3 regions of the Pseudoalteromonas sp. G5_S1_54_S4 genome follow, and region 1 is predicted to be linked to each of the others. Evidence: predicted binding sites of a transcription regulator. Region 1 holds the regulator's gene; each other region holds the start of a gene.
The links. Region 1 encodes LexA, which represses DNA repair genes until DNA is damaged. Its sites were predicted from a motif close to TACTGTATNNNNATACAGTA; they were not measured.

Region 1 (7,660 bases):
AAAACACCGCGCCCGTTACGAGTACATAATGAAAGTGTGCAACCACAAAATAGGTATCATGATATTGGAAATCGGCAGGTGTAATCGCTAGCATCAACCCCGAAAAACCACCTAAAGTAAACAACACAATAAATGCGATACTAAACAGCATTGGCACTTCAAAGCTAATAGACCCGCGCCACATAGTCGCTACCCAGTTAAATACTTTTACGCCGGTAGGTACCGATATCAGCATAGTCGCGTACATAAAAAACAACTCACCCGCCACGGGCATACCAGTGGTAAACATATGATGCGCCCACACAATAAAGCTCAACAAGGCAATGGAGGAGGTGGCATACACCATAGAGGCATAACCAAATAGTTTTTTACGTGAAAAGGTGGGAACAATCGTAGAAATAATGCCAAAGGCAGGCAAAATCATAATATAAACTTCAGGGTGACCAAAAAACCAAAAAATATGTTGGAACATCACCGGATCGCCACCACCAGCGGCATCAAAGAAACTGGTCGCGAAGTATTTATCGGTGAGCACCATAGTAACTGCACCAGCAAGTACCGGCATAACTGCAATAAGTAAAAACGCCGTGATCAACCATGTCCACACAAATAACGGCAGCTTCATCCACGTCATACCCGGAGCACGCATATTTACTATGGTGACCACCACATTAATGGCCCCCATAATCGAACTAATACCCATAATATGCACAGCAAATACAAACATTGCTGTGTTGTCGTTACTATAAGTGGTGGAAAGCGGCGCGTAAAAGGTCCAACCAAATGCAGGGCCACCACCGGGCATAAATAATGAAGCTAATAGGATTAAAAACGCAAACGGTAAAATCCAAAAGCTCCAGTTATTCATTCTCGGTAAGGCCATATCTGGCGCACCAATCATTAGCGGGATCATCCAGTTTGCCAAGCCGGTAAAGGCTGGCATAACCGCACCAAACACCATTATTAAACCATGCACTGTGGTCATTTGATTAAAAAAGTGAGGATCAACCAGTTGTAGGCCCGGCTGAAATAACTCAGCTCGAATAACCATGGCCATTGCCCCACCAAGTAAAAACATGGTGAGTGAAAAAATTAAATATAAGCTACCTATATCTTTATGGTTGGTTGTAAATAACCAGCGCTTAAAGCCTGTGGCAGGTTGATGGGCATGATGAGCCTCATTGGTATTAGGTTGTTCTGCAATGCTACTCATTATTTAGCCTCCCCATCAGCATCCAGTGCCGCTTGTATCTCGCTCGGTTGAATTACATCACCAGTGTCATTACCCCACGCGTTGCGTTTATAGGTAATAACAGCTGCTATTTGCTTGATTGATAATTGCTTTGCGAAAGACTGCATAGCCGTACCTGGTTTACCGTGGAGCAAAATATCTATATGCCCTTTGATATCACCTATGACTATTGGGCTGCCTTTAAGAGCCGGAAAAACACCCGGCAAACCTAATCCTGTTGGCTGATGGCACGCCGCGCAGCTCGCCATATAAACCTGCTCACCAAGCGCCATCAGCTCTTCTTTTGGTACAACTTGGTCTAATAACGCAGCGTCTGCTTCAGCTGCTTTTTGCTTGGCTTGTTTAGCCTCTGCTAACCACGTTTTGAAGTCTTCTTCTGTTTTAGCTTCTACCACAACAGGCATAAAACCATGATCTTTACCGCAAAGCTCTGCACACTGCCCACGGTAAGTACCAACCTCATTAATATTGGTCCATGTTTCGTTAATAAACCCAGGGTTTGCATCTTTTTTAACGGCAAAGTCAGGCACCCACCATGAGTGAATAACATCATCTGAAGTCATTAAAAAACGTACTTTTTGATTAATTGGTAGTACCAGCGGTTTATCGACCTCGAGTAAATAATTCGGGTTTTTATCAGCAAGGTTGGTTATTTCATTTTGAGGTGTAGCTAGCATGGAATAAAACTCAACGTCCTCCCCCATATACTCGTAATGCCACTTCCACTGTGAGCCTGTAATTTTAATGGTGAGATCAGCTTTGCTGGCATCCTCCATGGCAATTAAGGTTTTAGTCGCAGGAATGGCCATAACAATTAATATGACAAAAGGGATCGCAGTCCACAGTATTTCTACTTTGGTGCTTTCATGGAATTGGGCAGGGACAGCCCCTTTAGATTTGCGATGATGAATGAGTGCCCAAAACATAATGGCAAACACGATCACCCCAATCACACAACATATTAAAAAAATAGTCATGTGCAGTTGGTATACATTATTACTTATATCGGTTACGCCTTTACGCATATTATATTGGCTATTAGCAAGCACATTCTGCGAAAAAACAAACAATATAAGCCACAAGGAAGAACTCAGCTTACCCATGTGACGGCTCCTTTGATGCTATTGCTGACGCAAAGCGAAGAGGCATACGGCTTAAACGCCTATTCGTTATTTTTATTTTTTATAAGGGTGCTGGATTTAGTAAATGTGTGTTCTCAAAACGACTAAGCTGTGAGTTATTTTTATTCCAGCTCTTTAATAACTAGTTAAAAAATAAACAATAAGCAAGGTGAGTATGAAAAATAAACAAGGTGTATTTTTTAAAATGCGCAGCTAAAAAAATAGCAACTAGTCAGGCAATTAATCTAAGAGTCAGGTTTAGTAAGGGGTGTATTGAAATTACAGGATAGAAATATAAAAAATTGTTAACTTAAAAAAGCAGAGTAAATTTGTTTATTTATAAAGCATTTAGTGATTTTATTTATGATAGGAGAAGCACTTAACAACATATAGTCATACATTTGATAAGTTAGACATTGTGCTGCTAACAAACCCAGCGCCTAATCACTATTAAGCGCTAAATTATGCTTTAATACTACATCCAGTCAGCGTTACGAATAACACCTACCGCTAAGCCTTCAATATTGAACGACTCATTTTCTAAATCGACCTCAATAGCTGAAAACTCATCATTTTCAGCATGTAAGAGTACTTTTCTGCCCGCTTTTTCTAAACGCTTCACGGTTACATCGTCGTCAACACGGGCAACAATAACTTGTCCATTTTCGGCAACTTGGGTTTTATGCACAGCAAGTAAATCACCATCCATAATACCAATGTCTTTCATACTCATACCGTTAACACGCAATAAAAAATCGGCCGCAGGTTTAAACATTAAAGGGTCAATTTTACAGTGGCTTTCTACATGCTGTTGCGCCAATATTGGCTCACCGGCAGCAACCCTGCCAATTAAAGGCAAGCCCAACTGCTCTGGCTCCTCTTCTTCAACAAGCTGAATGCCCCGACTCGCGCCTGGCTTCATTTTAATAACACCTTTTTTGGCCAGTGCTTTTAAGTGTTCTTCTGCAGCATTCGCACTTTTAAAACCCAGTGTTTGTGCAATTTCGGCACGTGTAGGAGGCATACCAGTGTCTTTAATAAACACTTTAATGAGTTCGAGTATTTGCGCTTGGCGTTTCGTTAATGGTCGCATACAACTGGTTTTCCATACAGTACAATTAACTGTGAGTATATACAGTTATTTAAAAATCGCAAATATAAATTAATGCCTTATATGCCGTTATCATCAAACAATAACCTACTTTAAAAGCAGGGTGATAAATGTAATTATTAGCAACGCATTATCATATTAATAAATTTTAATTCTCAATTACATATCCAAGGAGCTAGCATGAGTATTTGGCATCAACCGATTACATTAGAGTTTTGTAAGCAATTAGATCAAGGTATTACAGGCCAAGGGACACTCATGAAAACCATGGGAATAGAGATCAGTGAAATTGGTGATGACTACTTAGTGGCAACTATGCCGGCAATTCCAGAGCATCATAACCCTATGGGTATCGTTCATGGTGGTGCAAATGTGGTGCTTGCTGAAACAGTAGCAAGTTATGCCGCTAATTTTGTGGTTGATTTCAATCGATTTTATTGTGTTGGCCAAGAAATCAGTGCAAGTCATTTAAAGGCATCACGCAATGGCACATTAACGGCCACAGCGAGAGCTTATCATATCGGCAAGCGCAGCTCGGTTTGGGATATTAAAATAACCAATAGCCGCAATGAGCTTTGCTGCGTATCACGTATGACCGCAGCCGTAGTAGAGCGAAAAGGCTAGTAAGTCAATTAACCAAGGTTGAAATTAAATTACTTTTCGAAAGGGTAAATAGTAATTTCTACGCCTGCACCAATTGCAGATATACGTAACAAGGTATCTGCATGTAAGGCTTGGTTAAAGCATTTTGGCGAAGTGCCAGACTCAAAACCCATATCGAATGTTCTGCGTGAACAACTCAACCATTGCTTTAATGCATTGCGTGAACACGACTCGATTAACTCACACAAGTGATTAATCGCTTTATCTGGCGTGGTTATTTCACCTGCAACCTCAATGCGAGCAAGTTGACGGTATTCGTCTTTATCATAATGTAAAATAGTTGCGACCTTTTTTAAATCAGCAACTAATACGCTAATATCTTGCTTTGACTCAAGCTCTAGATCTACATTTAAAAATTGAATTTCCGACATTATCTCGTTTTTACCCTCTATTAATCTCATTGCAAACTTTAACGCAGTTTTACCGTTATACCAAATCAACAACGCAGGAATCACTGCATTAACGCGTTTTTAGCGTTAGCCTCTGAATATTGCCCACTATTTACTCCTAAAAAACGCCCTACACAAAATACGCAAATTAAAATTAAAGCATGCCGGCGACAGTTTACTTTTTTATTCTAGGCCTTAAACTAGCCGCTCCTGTAGTTCACGTATGTGATGGATATGATTCGGTTTATTTTAGCTTTGTTGGCTTGCTGTGCTTGTTTTTCAGCAATGGGCGAACAATTTACGCGGTTTTCGAGTGCCAAAAAGTACTTAATTAATACCCTTCCCGAAAACGCTAAAAGTATTTATTGTGGTTGCAATATAAAAAAACAAGGCAAAAAGTTAGTACCCGATCCTACCCATTGTGGCTACGTGCCTCGCAACACACTAACCCGCTCAGGCAAAGTAAATCAACGTGCATTGCGAATTGAATGGGAACATATTGTCCCTGCATGGGAATTCGGTCACCAGTTACAATGTTGGCAAGATGGTGGGCGTAAAAACTGCCGCAAAGTTAGCGCTAAGTTTCGCATGATGGAAGCCGATATAAACAATTTAGCCCCTGCAATTGGTGAAATTAACGCCGATCGCTCAAACTACCGCTTTGGCATGTTAGCCCAAAACGCGACGCAATATGGTCGCTGTGAGGTTAAAGTTAATTTTAAACAACGTGTTGTTGAACCGCCTGTTCATGCACGTAAACGCATTGCCGATGCGTACGCTTACATGCAAAAAACGTATGGTTTAAAAATTTCAGCTAAACAACAAAAGCTATTTAATGCTTGGCAACAACAAGCTTATGCTGCTAACACAAATAGTAAAAAGCTGTAAGTTTAAATTAAAAGCATGCAACACACGCTTTTAATTAACCTATAACGCTTGGTGTGGTCCAAATATTTCGTAGTGAATGTTTGAGCTTTGCACACCTAAATCAAGTAACTGGCCTTTTACGTAAGCCATAAATGATGCTGGTCCACACAAATAAAATGCCCCTTCGCTAATAGGTAATGATGCCTCAAGCACCGTTAAATCCATTAGCCCAGTGAAATCACACTCCTCGCCACCTTGATTAAACCAAGTAAATGTTTTTAGCTGTGGATGCATTGCCGTTTGCTGCGCTAAATACCCTTTAAATGAAAATTCGCGGCTATTTTCACACGCGTGCAAATAACTAATCGCTTGATTTTTATCACCACTAAGTAGCGTTTGCAGCATCGCCATCATCGGGGTTTGGCCAACGCCTGCTGAAATAAGTACCACTGGAGTTGCCTCATTTTTTAAAATAAAATCTCCTGCTGGCGGGTATAACTCTACTCGTGCGCCTTGCTCTAGTGAGTGTAAAAAATTAGACACCACGCCAGGCTTTGGTTGGCACTCTTTTTTAACGCTAATACGATAGTTTTTAGCATTGCTCTTTTGCGAAATAGAATACTGGCGGATCTCTTCATATTCTGCGCCCTCAGGCTTAACTTTAATGCCAATGTACTGTCCTGGCTTGTAGGTAATAACTGCTTTACCATCCACAGGTGTCAGCGTAAAACTAGTTACGAATTCAGATTCAACATGTTTATCAGTAATTTCAAACTGGCGCGTGCCTGCCCAGCCACCATGGTTGTTTTTACTGTGCGCATACAATGCCGCTTCTTCGGTAATACAAATATCAGCAAGTACACCGTAAGCTTCGCGCCACGCATATTCAACATCGGCAGTAAACTGCTCAGGAATAAGCTCTTTTAACGTACCGATTAAATGTGCGCCCACAACAGGATAATGCTCGGGTAAAATATTTAAGCTGGTATGCTTATGATTAATTCGCGCTAGCGCCTCTTTTAACACAGCTAAATTATCAATATTTTGCGCGTACGCAGCCAATGCATTAAATAATGCAAATTGCTGACGACCCGTTTCTTGATTAGTCATATTAAAAATATGTTTAAGCTCGGGATTATGACTAAATAAACGCTTGTAAAAATGATCAGTAACAACCGTACCTGCCTCTGCTAATAAAGGAACAGTACTTTTAACTATTTCAATAGTTTTATCAGATAACATCTAGGTTTTCCTACGTGTGAATAATACCCAATTAATAAAATAGGTATAGGTTAACCACGACGCCCATCAACACGACGCTGTGTTAAAATAGGTGTGCTGTGAATTAAAAATAATAAAAAGGCAATTAGCCACAGCCCAGCACTTAGCTGCCAAGCTAGGTGTGGCCCAATAACAAAAGGCAGTAAAGAACGAGTAATCCCAGCCACTAACACTAAAGCAAAAGCAACCGCCATATAATGTGGAATAGTCAAAGAGCGCCCGGTATGCCCATGAGATACGCGTGTCATCATGGCTAAAATCATCATCCCTATGGTACTTATGGTAATGAGGTGTAGTGCATCTTTAAATAAAATAACACTGCTGTAAAAACTCACGGCTACCAGCATTAAACCTACACCTAGTGCCAAGTACGAAAAATGCAAAGACCATAACAAAGGAACTTTAAGTACGTTTTTATCCCACCAATAAAAACTACGAATTAAATGCAGCACAGCAACAACAGCAAGTGCCCAGCCTGGGTTTAGCTGATTAAAAAATAACTGACTAAGAAAAAACACCGCAATACTAAAAACGCTCATATACAGTAATACTGAGTCAACGTTAGCTGTACGTACCTGTGCTGTTAAACCAAGGCCTTTACTGGTAAAAAATGGCAATACACGCCCTGCTACTATGCCAATTAATAAGGTCATCAGTAATACTGCTGTATCAACAATGGCGAGCGCAAACTGCATGTTTTGTTCAATCAGCAGGGCCAAGTAAACAATATTTAACGTACACAGCGCCGCTAATAGCACTAAAAATTGATAGTTATTTTTGCTTTTAGCGGTTAATAACATATTAGCTAATGCTGCAATAACACCTAGCCACCATGCAAGCTGTAACACTAACACCGCATATAAATTAAATTGTGCAAAAGCAGGCAAAGACACAAAAAATGCGCCTCGCGCCCCAAGCCATAACAGCGTTAATAGCATTAACTTTTTGCCACTAATGCTAGGTACTCCAGTCCAAG
Region 2 (7,660 bases), on a different contig from region 1:
CGATACGCTCCGGCATACGATCCGCAGGACCGGCACCCGCAGGTAGAATAATGGTTTTCGGTTCACTGCCTGATTGGCCAATGGCCAGCTTCAGGTTTGAGTAACCGATATCTACGCCTAGTACAAACATACTTATCTCCTGTGCACTCAAAGTGCTCTAACGGTTTTCAATCAACCGCTCAGGTCACACTTGGGCATTTCCAAGTGCTCTGGCGGTTCACTCAAATGTCATTATCAGGATTCGGTGCACTGGCGGTGGGCAGAAAGGTGACAAATCCTTTCATCTATCTGCCTATTGCATTTTCGCAAAAGTATGAGAATAGGCTCTGTTTGGCGGCGGATGACCTAGCCAAAAAAATCGAGACGCCAAACGTCGTTTGCATTCTGGCCTGAACTCGCCAAACGGTTTGTATCTTCATGACGATACGTCTTTTTAGGCGTTTTTAAGTGAAATCGGGCTGTATCCCTTGTCAGGTATGGGATTGCGCGAGTTGATTTATATCGAGACGCCAAACAGTGATTGTTACGGCAGTTTTACGTTTGGCGTTTCGATCCAAAAGCCAAACGGATAGTGGTTTTGGCTTTTGGGGTTAATTGGATGGGGAAATTGGTTTGGTAGAAATCGTCAATGAACAATGGAAAGCAGAGGTATCAGATTTACTTCAGCAAGAAACGGACAGGCTAAAAGCGCTGGCACGAGCTGAAGTTGATGACTTTTGGGTTACCCATTACAAGGTACGTGAGAATGCGCCCTTTAAAGATTGGGGGCTGCTTGGTGTCCGTATCAGAGACTTTAAGTATGGCTTTGGCATAGAGTGGTACATCAACAGTTTTCACGGTCAACGAGGCAAGCGCGTGGTCTTTAGCAAGGGACTGCGTATTTCAAAGACAAAGCTGAGATACTCATTTTTGGACTGCCAAGGTCTAGCCAAAGAATGGGAGTTAGCGCTGGCCATGGAGAAAGAAGAATTTTTCAGTGATATTCGACGCCAGGTTGATAAGCTCAACATGCTGCGTCGCAGAGTGAATGCCTATTAAATCACCGGGTCTACTTCACTCGCGGCAACTGGTCCCAGCGTGTTGTGTAGGCGGGAGACAAATGCTCTCGCTTCATCGACCAATCTTTCTTCGTACCTTGTCCAGCAAAGAAAACCTTTCCGGCACCGCTTTGGTTAATGGTGTCCAATACAGACATTAACTGCTGGCTATTAGAGCGGGTCGATACTTCATTGAATAGTCCTGGTTGAAACATGCCAGGATCGTAAAAGTCAGACAGCATGACGCCCGCTTTGGCATAACGAAAACCATCCTTCCATATCCGCTTGAGTAAGTGACTGGCCAGCTCGATAAAATCCCGCGTGTCGCAACTGGGTATCAACAACTCGCCCGATGTGGAGTTGCTGTATTGCGGCTCGTTGTCCTTAAAGGGGCTGGTACGTATAAACACGGTCATCACTTTGGCTTGCTGCTGTTCTTTGCGAAGCTTCTCAGTGGCGCGGGTTGCGTATTCGCAGACGGCTTCACGTAACAATTCAAAGTGCGTTACTTTTACGCCAAATGAACGGCTACAGACAATTTGTTTCTTAGTTGGTGGGATCAATTCAAGTTCAATGCACGACTCACCATTGAGCTCTCTGACGGTTCTCTCTAAAACCACTGAAAACTGGTCTCTGATGGCTCTAGGAGAGGCATTGGCTAGGTCTAAGGCTGTGGTGATACCCAACGCATTTAAACGCTTAGAAAGCCGTCTACCAACGCCCCAAACATCATCAACCGGGACTAATGCGAGCAATCTACGTTGCCGATCTGGATTGGTCAGGTCTACAACCCCCTGAGTGGCTGGATACTTTTTGGCGGCATGGTTTGCCAGCTTGGCGAGTGTTTTTGTCGGTGCAATGCCTACACAGACGGTGATCCCAATCCAGTGGCCTATGCGCTCTCGCACTTGTTGTCCGAACTCGACAAGGGATATGGCTGACTCTATACCGGTTAAATCCAAAAACGCTTCGTCAATGGAGTAAACCTCTACTCGTGGTGCCATCTCCTCCAAAGTGCGCATCACTCGACTGCTTAAATCTGCATACAGCGCATAGTTGGATGAAAAAGCCAAAATACCATGGCGCTGCATTTCAGCCTTGATCTGAAAGACGGGTACGCCCATTTTTATACCGAGTAACTTAGCTTCACGCGATCGTGCAACCACGCAGCCGTCATTGTTGGACAGCACCACAACTGGCGTATCTTTTAAATCAGGACGAAACAGCTTCTCACAACTGGCGTAAAAGTTGTTGCAGTCCACCAAGGCAAATACAGGCATGGGATCGTCACGACTTACGGCGCATGTTTCGCACCACATTGGTGACCACACCAAATATCTCTAACTCTGCCCCTTCAGGAATATGAATGGGCTCATACGCCGGGTTTCTTGGGATCAGCATGACGCACGGCCTTAGTTGAAGCTCCTTTACCGTGAGTTCACCATGAATGCCAGCAATGACAATATCACCGTGTTCGGCTTGGACAGAGCGATCAACCACCAGAATATCATCTGGGTGAATCCCGGCATCAATCATTGAATCACCTTCAACACGCACAAAGAACGTTGCAGCCGGTCGCTTGATGCAAAGCTCGTTAAGGTCGAGCGTTTGCTCAACATAATCCTGCGCTGGTGAGGGAAAACCAGCAGAAACACGTTCCATGAATAATGGAATGCGAAGGCGCTTGGCTTTGATGAAGGCAAGTGCGCCGCTACGGCCTATCAGCGAGACACTCATGACGAACCTCGAAAATCAGAATTGACACTGTTTGTTTATACAGTATCTAATGCTATGCTGATTTCTACAAGTAAAATTGTAGGTAAAACTGTAGTTGTTCGAGTAAGACGTTGTGTTGTGAGTGATTTCTTTTTTGTGGTGAAAAGCTTGATGTGGGGATAGCTCGCCCTCGTCAAAGCCTGCAAGGCTTGGACAATACTGCTTCTGCCTACTGCTCTTGTTTCTGTTACTGATCCTGTTACTGCTACTGGTTAACGCATGGGTTAGGTAACCGTCAGACAAGGCTTGTTGAACCCTTTGCAAACGGTTTAAAAACAGTTAGTAAAATTCTGCTCCGTATTGAATTTACTGGCTTAAAGCGAAGTCAGGAGCACCATTAAAATGCTCAGTCGAACTCGGTTCAAGCCTTTTGCAACCGTTTGAAAAGGGGTTGGCTAAGCCATACGTAAAGGGTATCGGTAAGGGTTGCCTAAAGGGTTTAGCTAAGACTTTCTGAAAGGCTTAGCCAAAGCCTTCATACATGGGTTCACCCAGTAGAAAGATTAAAAAACGCTGAGGTATCCAAGGTGCATTTTGTACAAATGCGTTTATAAACGGACAAGGCACAGTGAAATAACCCAAAGCGAACAATAGAATTGAAGAGGAACCATCAATGACAAGAGCCCCTGCGCCATTTCCGCTAGAGCGCCTGGCGGATATCCCAGAAAGACCAGAAGATTTTAGATTGCTGGAGCGCATTCCATTAACGCGTGAACCGCAGTCCTGGCCACTTGAACTTTCTGCTATGGTCGGTGATGAACAGCCAATGGTGCTGCTTGATACAGAGACAACTGGACTGTCTGCCGATGACGAGTCCATTATTGAGCTTGGTATGGTTAAGGTGCTTTACAGCCCCTCGGCTAAGCGGATTGTGTCGATTGTTGATGTGATCAGCTTGTATGAAGATCCCGGCAAGCCAATCCCCGAGCTGATCACCGAGTTAACCGGTATTACCGATGAGATGGTGCAAGGCCAGCGCATTGATGATGCACTGGTTGCGAGTTGGTTCTCCGATGATCCGCTGGTGGTTGCGCACAATGCACAGTTTGATCGTCCTTTCTTTGAAAAGCGGTTTGCCGCATTAGGCCATCTATCTTGGGCCTGTTCAGCCAGTGGCATAGATTGGAAAGCACTGGGCTTTGAAAGTCGAAAACTTGAGTACCTGCTGCTTCGCTTAGGTTGGTTCTATGAAGGACACCGAGCTGCAACCGATTGTTTGGCGATGGCCTGGTTGTTTCATTTGTTGCCCGAGTCCGTTGCAAACTTGTTGTCTGAAGCAGGCAGGCGAACTATGTTAGTTCGTGCGTTTGGTGCGCCGTTTGACGTAAAGGACTATTTAAAAGAGCGCGGTTACCGCTGGCATGACGGTGTTAAAGGTGCCAACAAACATTGGTGGCGCGAAATCAGCGAAGACGAGTTGCCGCAGGAACAAACTTACCTGGATGATTTGTATCATCGTGGCTCAGAACATGCCCACTATGACTACAAAGATGCCCGCAATCGATTTAAAGCTTTGTAGCTCTTCACAAGGTAAGCCTTGCATATTTGAAAATCTCTGGAAAATGGAAAGTGAACTCATGGTTTAACCAACAAGAGGAATCTTTCCATGTACCAAGACACCTACATTGAATACTGGGGCGAAATCTTCGTCTCTGCCCGCATCATTGAATTTGGCATCACGTTCGAGCGCTTTCTTAAAGATCCATGGAAGCATTTGATGTCCTGTGGCCAAGAGTCTGCCCCAGACGCGATTGCTGAAGGGATGCTGCCATTGCTACCAGCCCAGGCAGAAGTTGCTAGGCGCATTCGGGAGTGTGAACAACGAGCCCTGATGTCTACAGAGTCGGACAACGGGGTATCGCATCGCGGTAACATCGTGGTGCCATTGGTTCGGGTGGCGCATTGATAGCGGCTATCACCAATGACACGAAACAAGGCCTTCACGCCCATACCTGAGCGGCAATTGCAATCCAGATCAAAAAGTTGCCGCTTAGTCTTCCCTACAAAATAATTTGTGATAGGATGATACCTAATAAAATTAATTAGGTTGAAGCCTATTCAGTGTTTTATGGCCATCTGTCCAGCTTCAACCAGTAGAGATTGATTAGTCATTGCGGATAAAGAGCAGCATTGAGTGACACTATTCAATGTGATTACGCGATGTCTGACCGTACTTTATAAACAGAGTTTTAAGAATCTGGTTGAATTGGATAAACAAGACGCATGACAAATGATGGTCTGAAACAAACGGTAGTGGCGAGTTCACTCGCTAAAGAAGGTGCTAAGGGAAAGCCAGATAGGCTTTCGCAGATAGCGCAGTTGCCACAAGCAACCAGGGATCGCATTGCCCATATCGATTTCACCTTATTGTTTAAGGGAGAAGCGGTACGGGCAGACTTAGTAGATCGCTTCAGTATAGCCGCCGCACAAGCAACGAAAGACTTCACCATGTACCGAGAGCTTGCACCAGGCAACATTGAGTATGACCAAAAGCTCAAGTTGCATAAGCGTGGTGAAGCATTTGAGCCCTTGTTCGACTACGACGTTGTGAGAACGCTGGCGACGATTAGCCAAGGGTACGGTGATGGCTTTACTGGAAAGGTAAAACCGCCGCTGGCTTGTGAAGCGCCTTATCACCTTAACAAACCAAATCTATCGATAGTGGCGAGAGTTACCGAGGCCATACACAAAGGCAAAGCCTTGAATATCACCTATGTGTCGTTATCGAGCGGTGAAACCACGCGTGAAATTGTACCGCATACGCTGGTGGACAATGGCCTGCGTTGGCATGTTCGTGGTTTTGACCGCAAGCATGGTGAGTTCCGTGACTTTGTGCTGACCCGAATTAAAGCAGCGGTTGTATTTGAAGACTCAAGGTTATCTGAAGCTGAACTAGAAACCCAGGACCGGCAATGGAACCGATTTGTAGAGCTAGAGTTAGTGCCGCATCCACGTATTGAGCACAGTGAAGCGATAGAGCTGGACTATGGCATGACGGGTGGCGTTCTAAAGGTTGAGATTAGAGCGGCAACTGCGGGGTACTTGCTTCGGCTTTGGAATGTTGACTGTTCATATAATCACTCATTGAAGCAACTTGAATATCAACTATGGCTGAAAAACAAACAAGCGTTATATGGAGTAGCAAACTTAGCTTTAGCGCCAAGTTATGAGGAAGATGAATGAACAATATTACGGAATATCATGCTAAGTATTTTGCGCACGAATTATCAATCCTGCATTCAAATAATGGGGTTGATAGGCTATCCCAGTCGCTATTTGACGCCAGCGTTGACCTGAACCCACACCAGATTGAAGCCGCTCTTTTTGCCATTGAAAATCCGCTCAGCAAAGGTGTTGTACTTGCTGATGAAGTAGGTTTGGGTAAAACAATTGAAGCTGGATTAGTCCTTTGTCAATACTGGGCTGAACGTAAACGGAAATTGTTAATCATCTGCCCTGCGTCATTGAGACGTCAGTGGGCCTGTGAATTGTTAGAAAAATTCAATCTGCCATCTCAAGTTATTGATGCAAAAACATTTAACCAGCTGCAAAGGGAAGGTATCTATAACCCGCTCAATAACAAGCAAATCGTCATCATGTCTTACCATTATGCGGCTAGATTAGAAGAGAAACTTGTTGCTGAAATGTGGGATTTGGTCGTAATTGATGAAGCCCACAAGCTAAGGAATGCACATCGTGAAAGTAACAAAATGGGTCAAGCTCTTAAACGTGCTTTAGATGGCCGTAAGAAACTGTTACTGACTGCCACGCCATTACAAAATTCTTTAATGGAACTTTATGGCATGTCTACATTAATTGACGAGCATGCTTTTGGCGATCAAAAAGCATTCCGAAAACAATTTATGCAGGCGGATAGCGACCCTTTGGAGTTGAAAGAACGTTTGTCTGGGTTTGTAAAGCGAACGCTGCGTAAAAACGTGCTTGAATACATTAAGTACACTGAGCGAAAGGCTATAACGATACCTTTTTACCCTAGTGAACAAGAGCAAGATTTGTACGAACGCGTGCAATTATTGCTTGAACGAGAAGACAGTTATGCACTACCGAAGAGACATCGACATCTGACAGGATTGATCCTGAGAAAACTTTTGTCTTCAAGTACAAAGGCAGTGCTTAACAACTTGCAGATCCTTAAGTATCGATTGGAAAAGTTAGCGAGTGACGGGGAAGATGACAGTGCAATCGACATCGTCCAACAAATCATTACAGACGACGATTTGGAGGATGATTTTGTTGATGAACTTGATACTACATCTGAAGCGCAAGAGAAAAAACCAATAGATTTTTCTGCTCTTCATGCTGAAATCTCAGAACTGGAAATCTTGATCAAAAAAGCAGAGCAAATCGGGGTTGATACCAAATCAAAAGAGCTACTTGTTGGTTTAGAAAAAGGATTTGTACAACTCGCTGAAATGGGCGCTGCCAAAAAAGTCATCATCTTCACTGAGTCAATGCGTACCCAGCAGTACTTAGCAGAATTTCTCGAAAACAATGGTTATGCCGATAAAGTCGTTACTTTTAGTGGCACTAACAACACACCTCAAGCGAACAAAGTTTATCAACAGTGGAAAGAGCAATATCAAGGGTCATCACGTGTTACAGGATCTGCGCAAATTGATAAGCGCTCTGCGCTGATAGACCATTTTAAAGAACATGCAGAAATTATGATTGCGACAGAGGCGGCGGCTGAAGGTGTTAACCTTCAGTTTTGCTCTCTGTTAATCAATTACGATTTGCCTTGGAACCCGCAGCGTGTAGAACAGCGGATTGGACGTTGTCACCGATATGGTCAAAAGTTTGATGTGGTTGTTATTAACTTACTCAAT
Region 3 (7,660 bases), on a different contig from region 1:
TTAAGTTTTGTAGCATCAATACAGATACATATAAAATAGCTCCCGCGGTTGCGTATGCAGGCACCATTTGAGCTAAAGGCGCAAAAAACATCATCAGTAAAAAGCAGCAACCCACAACCACAGCGGTCAAACCCGTTCGACCACCAACAGATACACCTGCAACAGACTCAATGTATGACGTGGTTGTTGAAGTACCGAGCATTGCACCTGCAATAGTTGCTGTGCTGTCGGCGCTTAATGCACGACCTAAACGCGGCATATTACCGTTTTTATCTGCTAAACCAGCCTTCTGAGTTACCGCAACTAACGTGCCTGAGGTATCAAACAAATCAACGAATAAAAACGCAAAAATAACACTCAACATCGACAGTTCAAACGCGGCACTAAAGTCCAGTTGCATAAAGGTCGGCATGATAGAAGGTGGCATAGCAATAACACCATGATACTCCACTAACCCCATAGACACAGCAATCGCGGTGACTAGTAAAATACTAATCAGTACGCCACTTTTAAAATCGCGATAAAGCAGTGCAGCAATAACAAAAAAGCTGAAAATAGCCAATAAAGGACCTGGCGAGGTAATATCACCCAACTGCACCAGTGTTGCAGGACTTGATACAATAATACCGGCACTTTTAAGTGCGATGAGAGCTAAAAATGCGCCAATACCCGTTGCTATTGCTTGCTTGAGCACCAAAGGGATTGCATTAATAATCCACTCTCGCACCTTAAATAAGCTTAGAATTAAAAATATACACCCTGACATAAATACCGCACCCAACGCAGCTTGCCAGCTATAACCCATACCTAATACAACACCATAGGTAAAAAATGCATTTAATCCCATACCCGGTGCCAATGCCAGTGGATAATTGGCCCACAAACCCATAATAAAACACCCTATTGCAGCAGCAATACAGGTGGCAACAAAAGCAGCACCTTGGTCCATACCGGCTTCTGCAAGCATAGCTGGGTTTACGAATACGATATAAACCATCGTAATAAATGTAGTCATACCGGCAATACATTCACGGCGAACCGAAGAATCATTTGCACGGATTTTGAATAAGGCTTCGAGCATAATAAACTTGTGGTTGTAAAAAGTGGCGAGATTTTAGCATAAAAATAACTTTTTACAGGACATTTTACCTTGCTATATACTAAACTAGCTAAGTGATTAAAATAACAAACGAAGTAGCATGATCAAAACGACACCAAGTGGCCAAGACTTAGAGCAACAATTAGACAACATTCTTTCTTTTGTAACGCAACCAAGCGATGCAAATCTCCCTGCGAGCTCTAAAAACACCGATCAAGACATATTAAATAAAGCCCTTTATTACCTTAAAAATGAACAAGGCGCCTTAGCCGCAAAATGGATACGTTTGGCAGCAATGGCAGGAAATTATCGCGCGCAGTTTTATTTAGGGCTGTTTTTTATAAAAGGACAAGGTGTGCCGCAAAGTGTATTTCATGGTGCTGCGTGGCTTAGCTTAGCCGGTAGTCAAGGCTATGAACCCGCCATAGAAGCAATGAGCGATATACGAAAACATATTAGTACCAAACGACTTAAAGATGCTCAATGCTACGCAGCCAGCCTGTATGAACAAATTCATCAGTTACAATTCTCACATTTGATCCCCTCTAGTAGCGAAAAATAATTTCACTGCGCAGCAACTCATTTCATCTGTAAATTAATTAAGCGTTTATAGCCAAAGCAAGCACGCTTAATTAATTTAAACTACTGTATACCCCCTGTTCATCTGTATTTATTTGCTCCCAGCCTTAAAATTAATTCTGTGGGGATTAATTTCCAATAAAAATTAAACCTTTGTTATATATAGATTATTTGTATATTTATAATAACTGTCGCGTTTTAAGATGAATAACTGTACAAAAAAATAGCAAAAAACACTTGCACCAAACAACTGTATAAACTACTGTATGAATGTACTGTATAAAAACCCAGTGAGTGAGAAGATTATGTTACAGCCAATTACCCTAAGAACAGTTAAAAGCTATCAACAAGATGACCAATCAGATTGTGTTAACGTTGTACAAATTGAAGATGAAATTTCAGCAACGTTTGAGTTATTAAAAGTATTACACCAATACAACAGCCTAAACGCATGGACACTGTTAATAGCACCCGATAACGTACCGAGCAAAGCGCTACTTGATTCATGCTCAATTGATACCAGTAAATTGCTGGTTATTCGTCAAAAGCATTTAGTTAATTTAGAGTATGTTTTAAGTTCTGCACTTCACAATGGAAATTTTGCCGCGGTGATCACCTGGACTGACATAATAAATAACCAACAACTGTCGCAGTTATCATTAAACTTGAGCCATACGCGCACTAAGTTGTATTGCTTTAGCAAAAAAAGCGCTCACCCTGAGATTTCACTTACGCAATAAGCTTGATAAACTAGCGTTTTAATACACAGTACATTTATCATGACTTCTAACGCCCTATTATGTTTTTGTAGCAGTCAGCAACCTTATGCTGATTGCTGCGAGCCTTTTCATTTAAAAACCAAACAGCCACACACACCAGAGCAACTTATGCGTGCACGCTACAGTGCTTATGCTGTTAAAAACGCGGTTTTTGTTCGTGAAAGTTATGCAAAAGAAAAACAAGCTGAAAATTCAATTTCAGAAATTAAAGATTTTGCAAATAGTTGCCGTTTTATAAACTTAACCGTATTAGACTCTGGTTATAATGATGAAACAGGATTTGTTACATTTAAAGCTCACTACTTTTATCAAGATTTATATTGCCAGTTAGCAGAAAATTCAAGGTTTATTAAAGAAGATGGACAATGGCGATACCTTGATGGTGAGATTACACCGGTTGCCGATATTAAAGTAAAACGCAATGATACGTGCCCTTGTGGCAGTAATAAAAAATACAAAAAATGTCATAGTGTATAAATAACAGCTACAAAAAATGGGCCACAAGGCCCATTTTCAAAAACTACACTAAACGCAAATTAGCGTTTTATTCGCCATCATCTTCATCGAAATCTTGACGCTGTGCAGGTCTTGCTAAAATCTCTAAGTAAAAAGAAGTTAAACCTTGCTTTTCAATTTCACTGATGTGATTGTTAATTTCAGCAACGTGAACCACTTGGGCTTCTTCAGCCGTGTTGCCAAACTTACAATCGAATGCCCAGTAGTCGGCATCAACAGGTAAAGTTTTATTACGTTCTCTTTTCAAATATTTTTTCACTTCATGCTTTGCAGCATCAACCATACGAGGGTATTTGATTTTCTCATGATTCAGCGTGAATGTTTTCTTCATTACGTTCCTAATTACCTTGGTTTAATGATAATGGCATTTAATGTCATACCATTTGCGCCATTATAGCAATTGCATTTAAATTTTGGATGCTTTTTTTATATTAAATCAGTTATTAAAATAAAGCACCTATAAAACCAATAGTTACTTACTACTATAAACACAGTTTATTACAATCAAATGGCATGTATAAAGCAGCAATTGAACACATATAATTAGGCACTAAACAAATGTAATGGCTGGTGGATAGCTTCATTTTGTAAATCATCATAAAATGCCACCGCATCCATTTGAGGGTTTGATAACTCGGTGTTGGTATTTTTAATTCGTCGACGTACCGCTAATTCACAGTTATCAATGACAGTCAGTGGAATGTGGTTTTTATCATCACGAATATTAAATGGCTCAGGCTTTAAGCACTGAGTTAACTTTATATCACTCATCCCTACAGCGCTTCCCATTTTTGCTAAAAGCTCTGTGTTATTTTTACCAATTAACATATTAAAGGTATCTGGCGCTAATGGCTGCTTTGGACCTGCGCCAAATTGTTTACGCAGAGCATCTTCATCAGCTTGATAATGCTTAGTGTCACTTTTGGGTAGGTGGAATTCACTAAAATCGAGTGCATCGTGAGAGAGCATTGCTAATAAAAGTGCAAACTCGCCTCGGCGGTTTTCGTGCACACTTTCGTTAAGCCTCGTTTTTAACTGGCTCTCCGTGATTAACAAATCACCAATCTGCATAGACTTTAGCCTATTTAACTAATTAATAAGTATTTATCGGCTAAATTTGAATTTTCTTTAGCTTTTTTCTTTACTTAAATAAGAAGTTTGCTATTATCTGCCGCGTTGCATTGGAGGGGTTCCCGAGCGGCCAAAGGGATCAGACTGTAAATCTGACGGCTCAGCCTTCGCTGGTTCGAATCCAGCTCCCTCCACCACTTTTCTTAGGCTAAGTTAAGTGGGGCCAAATGCAATAACAATTAGTGTGGAGGGGTTCCCGAGCGGCCAAAGGGATCAGACTGTAAATCTGACGGCTCAGCCTTCGCTGGTTCGAATCCAGCTCCCTCCACCACTTCTCTTCTCTACCTTATTTCTTTTTATTCAAATACCCACTGTAAACTCATACCATGATTGTTTAACCAGTTACTTGCTTGTTTATAATCTGAATAAAATAATTCCACACGTTGCCAAAATTGAGCGCTGTGATTTAAATATTTTAAATGTGCTAATTCATGAACAATCACGTAGTCAATGACCCATGTCGGTGCACTTGCCAAGTGTAAGTTGAAGGTTACTTCACGCCTGCGATTACAACTACCCCAGCGACGTTTATACAATTGAATACGAATATTACTCGGTAGCTTTTCACCCATCAGCTGACAATAATCGTTAACTCGCATTTCAATATAACTTTCTAATTTCTCATGCAAAAACTGCTCTAGCAAACTTTGATACATTTGCGTTTGATGCTTTACACGTGAAGAAATACTCAGTAACAGCGTTTGGCTTTCATTGTGCTGCTGCCATTGAGTGCGTGCTGCGTTTTCAAATTGCACATTAACAGCTTCATTAAATAATTTAATACTCTGGGTTTTGAGTGGAAACTGTCGTGTATCGGCTTGAATTTGTTGCTTATGTAACTGAGCATCAATCCAGTTCTGTTTACTTAACAGCCATTCATTAATTTGTGTTTTCGTTACAAAATGGGGCGCATATACCGTAAGCTCACGTTGTGCGACTTTGATAGCCACTGTTTTTCTTTGCTTACTTCGCTTTAAAGTGTAATCCAACAATGAATGCTGCCTATTTATAATTAACCACTGGGTTTTATTTTACCTTGTACCATAACGGCTGATCTATAAATAATCCCCACTAAATGCCATTTTAATAACAATGCATTTAGTGCTACTCAATAAATAGTATGGTTTAGAGCTTAAAACACTTACGTTGCTTTTGTAATTTATAACTCAATACCTTGTGATTATTATTGTATTTTATATTAGACTGAATTTAAGAGTTATTATGTGAATGATTGATGTTAGCTAATTTTTTTATAAACGAACCAGATCCAAGCCTAATTATTAATGGTGTATACGACCCAAGTTTAGTGACACTATCTATACTCACCGCAATTTTTGCAGCTTATTTTTCTTTGCACGTTATCGATTTAGCAAATAATACACATTTTAAATCTTATCGAAAGTTAGCCAATATAACCGCAGCCTTAGTCCTTGCCGGAGGGGTCTGGAGCATGCACTTTATTGCTATGCTCGCATTTTCTTTGTGCACTACAATTGAATACGACCCCACACTCACTTTTGTGTCGTTTATACCGGCGTTACTGGCATGTACCATTGCTTTTTCTTGTTTGAAAACATATAGCTCTAACCCTCGTATTATCAATTTAATTCTAAGCTCTCTTTTATTTGGCGCGGGTGTTGGCACCATGCATTACAGCGGTATGGCAGCGATGCAATTAAGTCCTTTACTTCGTTATGATCCAATATGGTTTGGCGCTTCAATTGTTGTTGCAGTGCTGCTGTCTTTTATAAGTCTCTATGCACGTTTTCATTTACCAGCACACTTTAAAAAATTAACGCCTGTGCATAATCGTATTATTTGCGCCCTTATTCTTGGCCTTGCCGTGGCTGGTATGCATTATATGGGCATGGCTGCTACGCGATTTATTGCAACAAGCCCGATAATTAACGAGCAAACAAACCAATCACATCTAACCTTTATTGCTATTAGTGTGTCGTTCGCCACGCTTTTATTAACAGCGGTGGTTGTGATCATCAATGGCATGATCCGTTACAGAATGCTGTTGGGGAAAAAATCAGCTGAAGAGTCTCGCCTTGATGCTATTTTATCAACTGCCATTGACGGCATCGTTACTATCAATATTAAAGGCACTATTTTGAGCTTTAATAAAGCCGCAGAAACAATTTTTGGCTGGCAAGATAATGAGGTCATTGGCCAGAATGTAAAAATATTAATGGCTGATGATATTGCTAATCAACACGATGCTTTTTTAAAAAATACAACAAACCATGAGGTAAAACGTGTTATTGGTGTTAATCGCGATGTGTGGGCAAAACATAAAAATGGTCATCAATTTCCAATTCGCTTAGGGATTGGTGAAGTAAAGCAATTACAAACTGAAACATTGTTTGTGGGCTTTATTACCGATTTAACTGAGCAAAGAGCGTTACAACAAAGCTTAATTGAAAAAGAGCGACAATACCGTACCTTGATGAACAATATGCCCGGTGTGGTATTTCGCTGCTTGTTAGATGAACACTGGAGTATGTTGTTTATCAGCCCTAGCGTCTATGAACTAACGGGTTATCGCGCTGAAGAATTTACTGAGCAGCGTATTACCTTTGCCGAGCTTATTGTTAAAGAAGATGAAGCGGCTATTTCTTTAGCGATTGATCAAGCAGTTGCATCGACCAGTCAATACTCAATTGAGTATCGCATTCGCCATCGCAACGGCAATATTATTTGGGTACTTGATCAAGCAAGTATTATCACTAACTCTAAAGATGATACACGCTGGGTTGATGGCGTTTTAGTTGATATAACCAAGCGCCATGAATATGAGCAAAGCTTAAAGCAAGCTAAATACGAGGCTGAAGCAGCCGCGCAAGCTAAACAGTCTTTTATGGCAAATATGAGCCATGAGATACGTACCCCCATGAATGCAATTATTGGCTTTAGTGATATTTTAATGGATAGTCCGCTTAATAAAGACCAACAAAAACAAATTATTACCGTTAATAACGCTGCGCGTTCTTTATTGCATTTACTCAACGATATCCTTGACTCAGCAAAGCTAGAGAAAGGTAAACTCGAAATTCAAAAAGTACATTTTAACTTGCAAGAATTGCTCGATAATATTGTGTCGACATTTTGGCTTGATGCAAAACGAAAAGACTTACAGCTCATTTTAAAAATAGCTGACAATGTAAATCCATTTTATTTTGGTGATGATACGCGTTTACGCCAAGTGCTAACCAATTTAATCGGCAATGCGATAAAGTTTACTGAGCAAGGCCATGTTACTGTTTCGGTTACTCATAAACCCAATCAACCCATTTTATTTGAAGTACAAGATAGTGGTATAGGTATCGAAAAAGGTCGCCTTGAAGCTATTTTTAAACCCTTTGAGCAAGCAGATGGCACCACAACACGCCGATTTGGTGGCACAGGGCTTGGCACAACAATTAGTAAGCAGCTGGTTGAATTAATGGGCGGCAAAATATATGCACAAAGTACCCTTGGTCAAGGTAGCTGTTTTTCCTTTACTGTTGGGCTTGAGGCAGGCGAAAAAAGTCAGGTGCAAGCCATTAGTAAA

Region 2: umuD (translesion error-prone DNA polymerase V autoproteolytic subunit) is a predicted target of LexA. The motif match lies at 2,800-2,819, and genes of this name have one in related genera.
Region 3: ACTRWE_RS00100 (SulA-like leucine-rich domain-containing protein) is a predicted target of LexA. The motif match lies at 1,939-1,958, and genes of this name have one in related genera.

Annotation. Positions count from the first base shown of each region.
Region 1 covers NZ_JBQKUL010000003.1:63,654-71,313, forward strand. The annotation lists gene ctaD (cytochrome c oxidase subunit I) at 1-1,213, opposite strand, end outside; gene coxB (cytochrome c oxidase subunit II) at 1,213-2,355, opposite strand; gene lexA (transcriptional repressor LexA) at 2,849-3,466, opposite strand; gene ACTRWE_RS02200 (PaaI family thioesterase) at 3,665-4,108, shown strand; gene ACTRWE_RS02205 (hypothetical protein) at 4,138-4,518, opposite strand; gene ACTRWE_RS02210 (endonuclease) at 4,771-5,424, shown strand; gene hmpA (NO-inducible flavohemoprotein) at 5,464-6,645, opposite strand; gene ACTRWE_RS02220 (NnrS family protein) at 6,696-7,660, opposite strand, start outside.
Region 2 covers NZ_JBQKUL010000073.1:2,373-10,032, forward strand. The annotation lists gene ACTRWE_RS18080 (ParM/StbA family protein) at 1-130, opposite strand, end outside; gene mobI (conjugative transfer protein MobI(A/C)) at 595-1,038, shown strand; gene umuC (translesion error-prone DNA polymerase V subunit UmuC) at 1,049-2,317, opposite strand; gene umuD (translesion error-prone DNA polymerase V autoproteolytic subunit) at 2,325-2,774, opposite strand; gene ACTRWE_RS18100 (3'-5' exonuclease) at 3,427-4,332, shown strand; gene ACTRWE_RS18105 (hypothetical protein) at 4,420-4,719, shown strand; gene ACTRWE_RS18110 (WYL domain-containing protein) at 5,037-5,996, shown strand; gene ACTRWE_RS18115 (SNF2-related protein) at 5,993-7,660, shown strand, end outside.
Region 3 covers NZ_JBQKUL010000001.1:14,636-22,295, reverse strand. The annotation lists gene ACTRWE_RS00110 (NCS2 family permease) at 1-1,081, opposite strand, end outside; gene ACTRWE_RS00105 (sel1 repeat family protein) at 1,200-1,661, shown strand; gene ACTRWE_RS00100 (SulA-like leucine-rich domain-containing protein) at 1,984-2,418, shown strand; gene ACTRWE_RS00095 (YchJ family protein) at 2,458-2,934, shown strand; gene ACTRWE_RS00090 (DUF6172 family protein) at 3,002-3,304, opposite strand; gene ACTRWE_RS00085 (VC2046/SO_2500 family protein) at 3,517-4,044, opposite strand; tRNA gene ACTRWE_RS00080 (tRNA-Tyr) at 4,157-4,241, shown strand; tRNA gene ACTRWE_RS00075 (tRNA-Tyr) at 4,291-4,375, shown strand; gene ACTRWE_RS00070 (M48 family metallopeptidase) at 4,401-5,093, opposite strand; gene ACTRWE_RS00065 (PAS domain S-box protein) at 5,339-7,660, shown strand, end outside.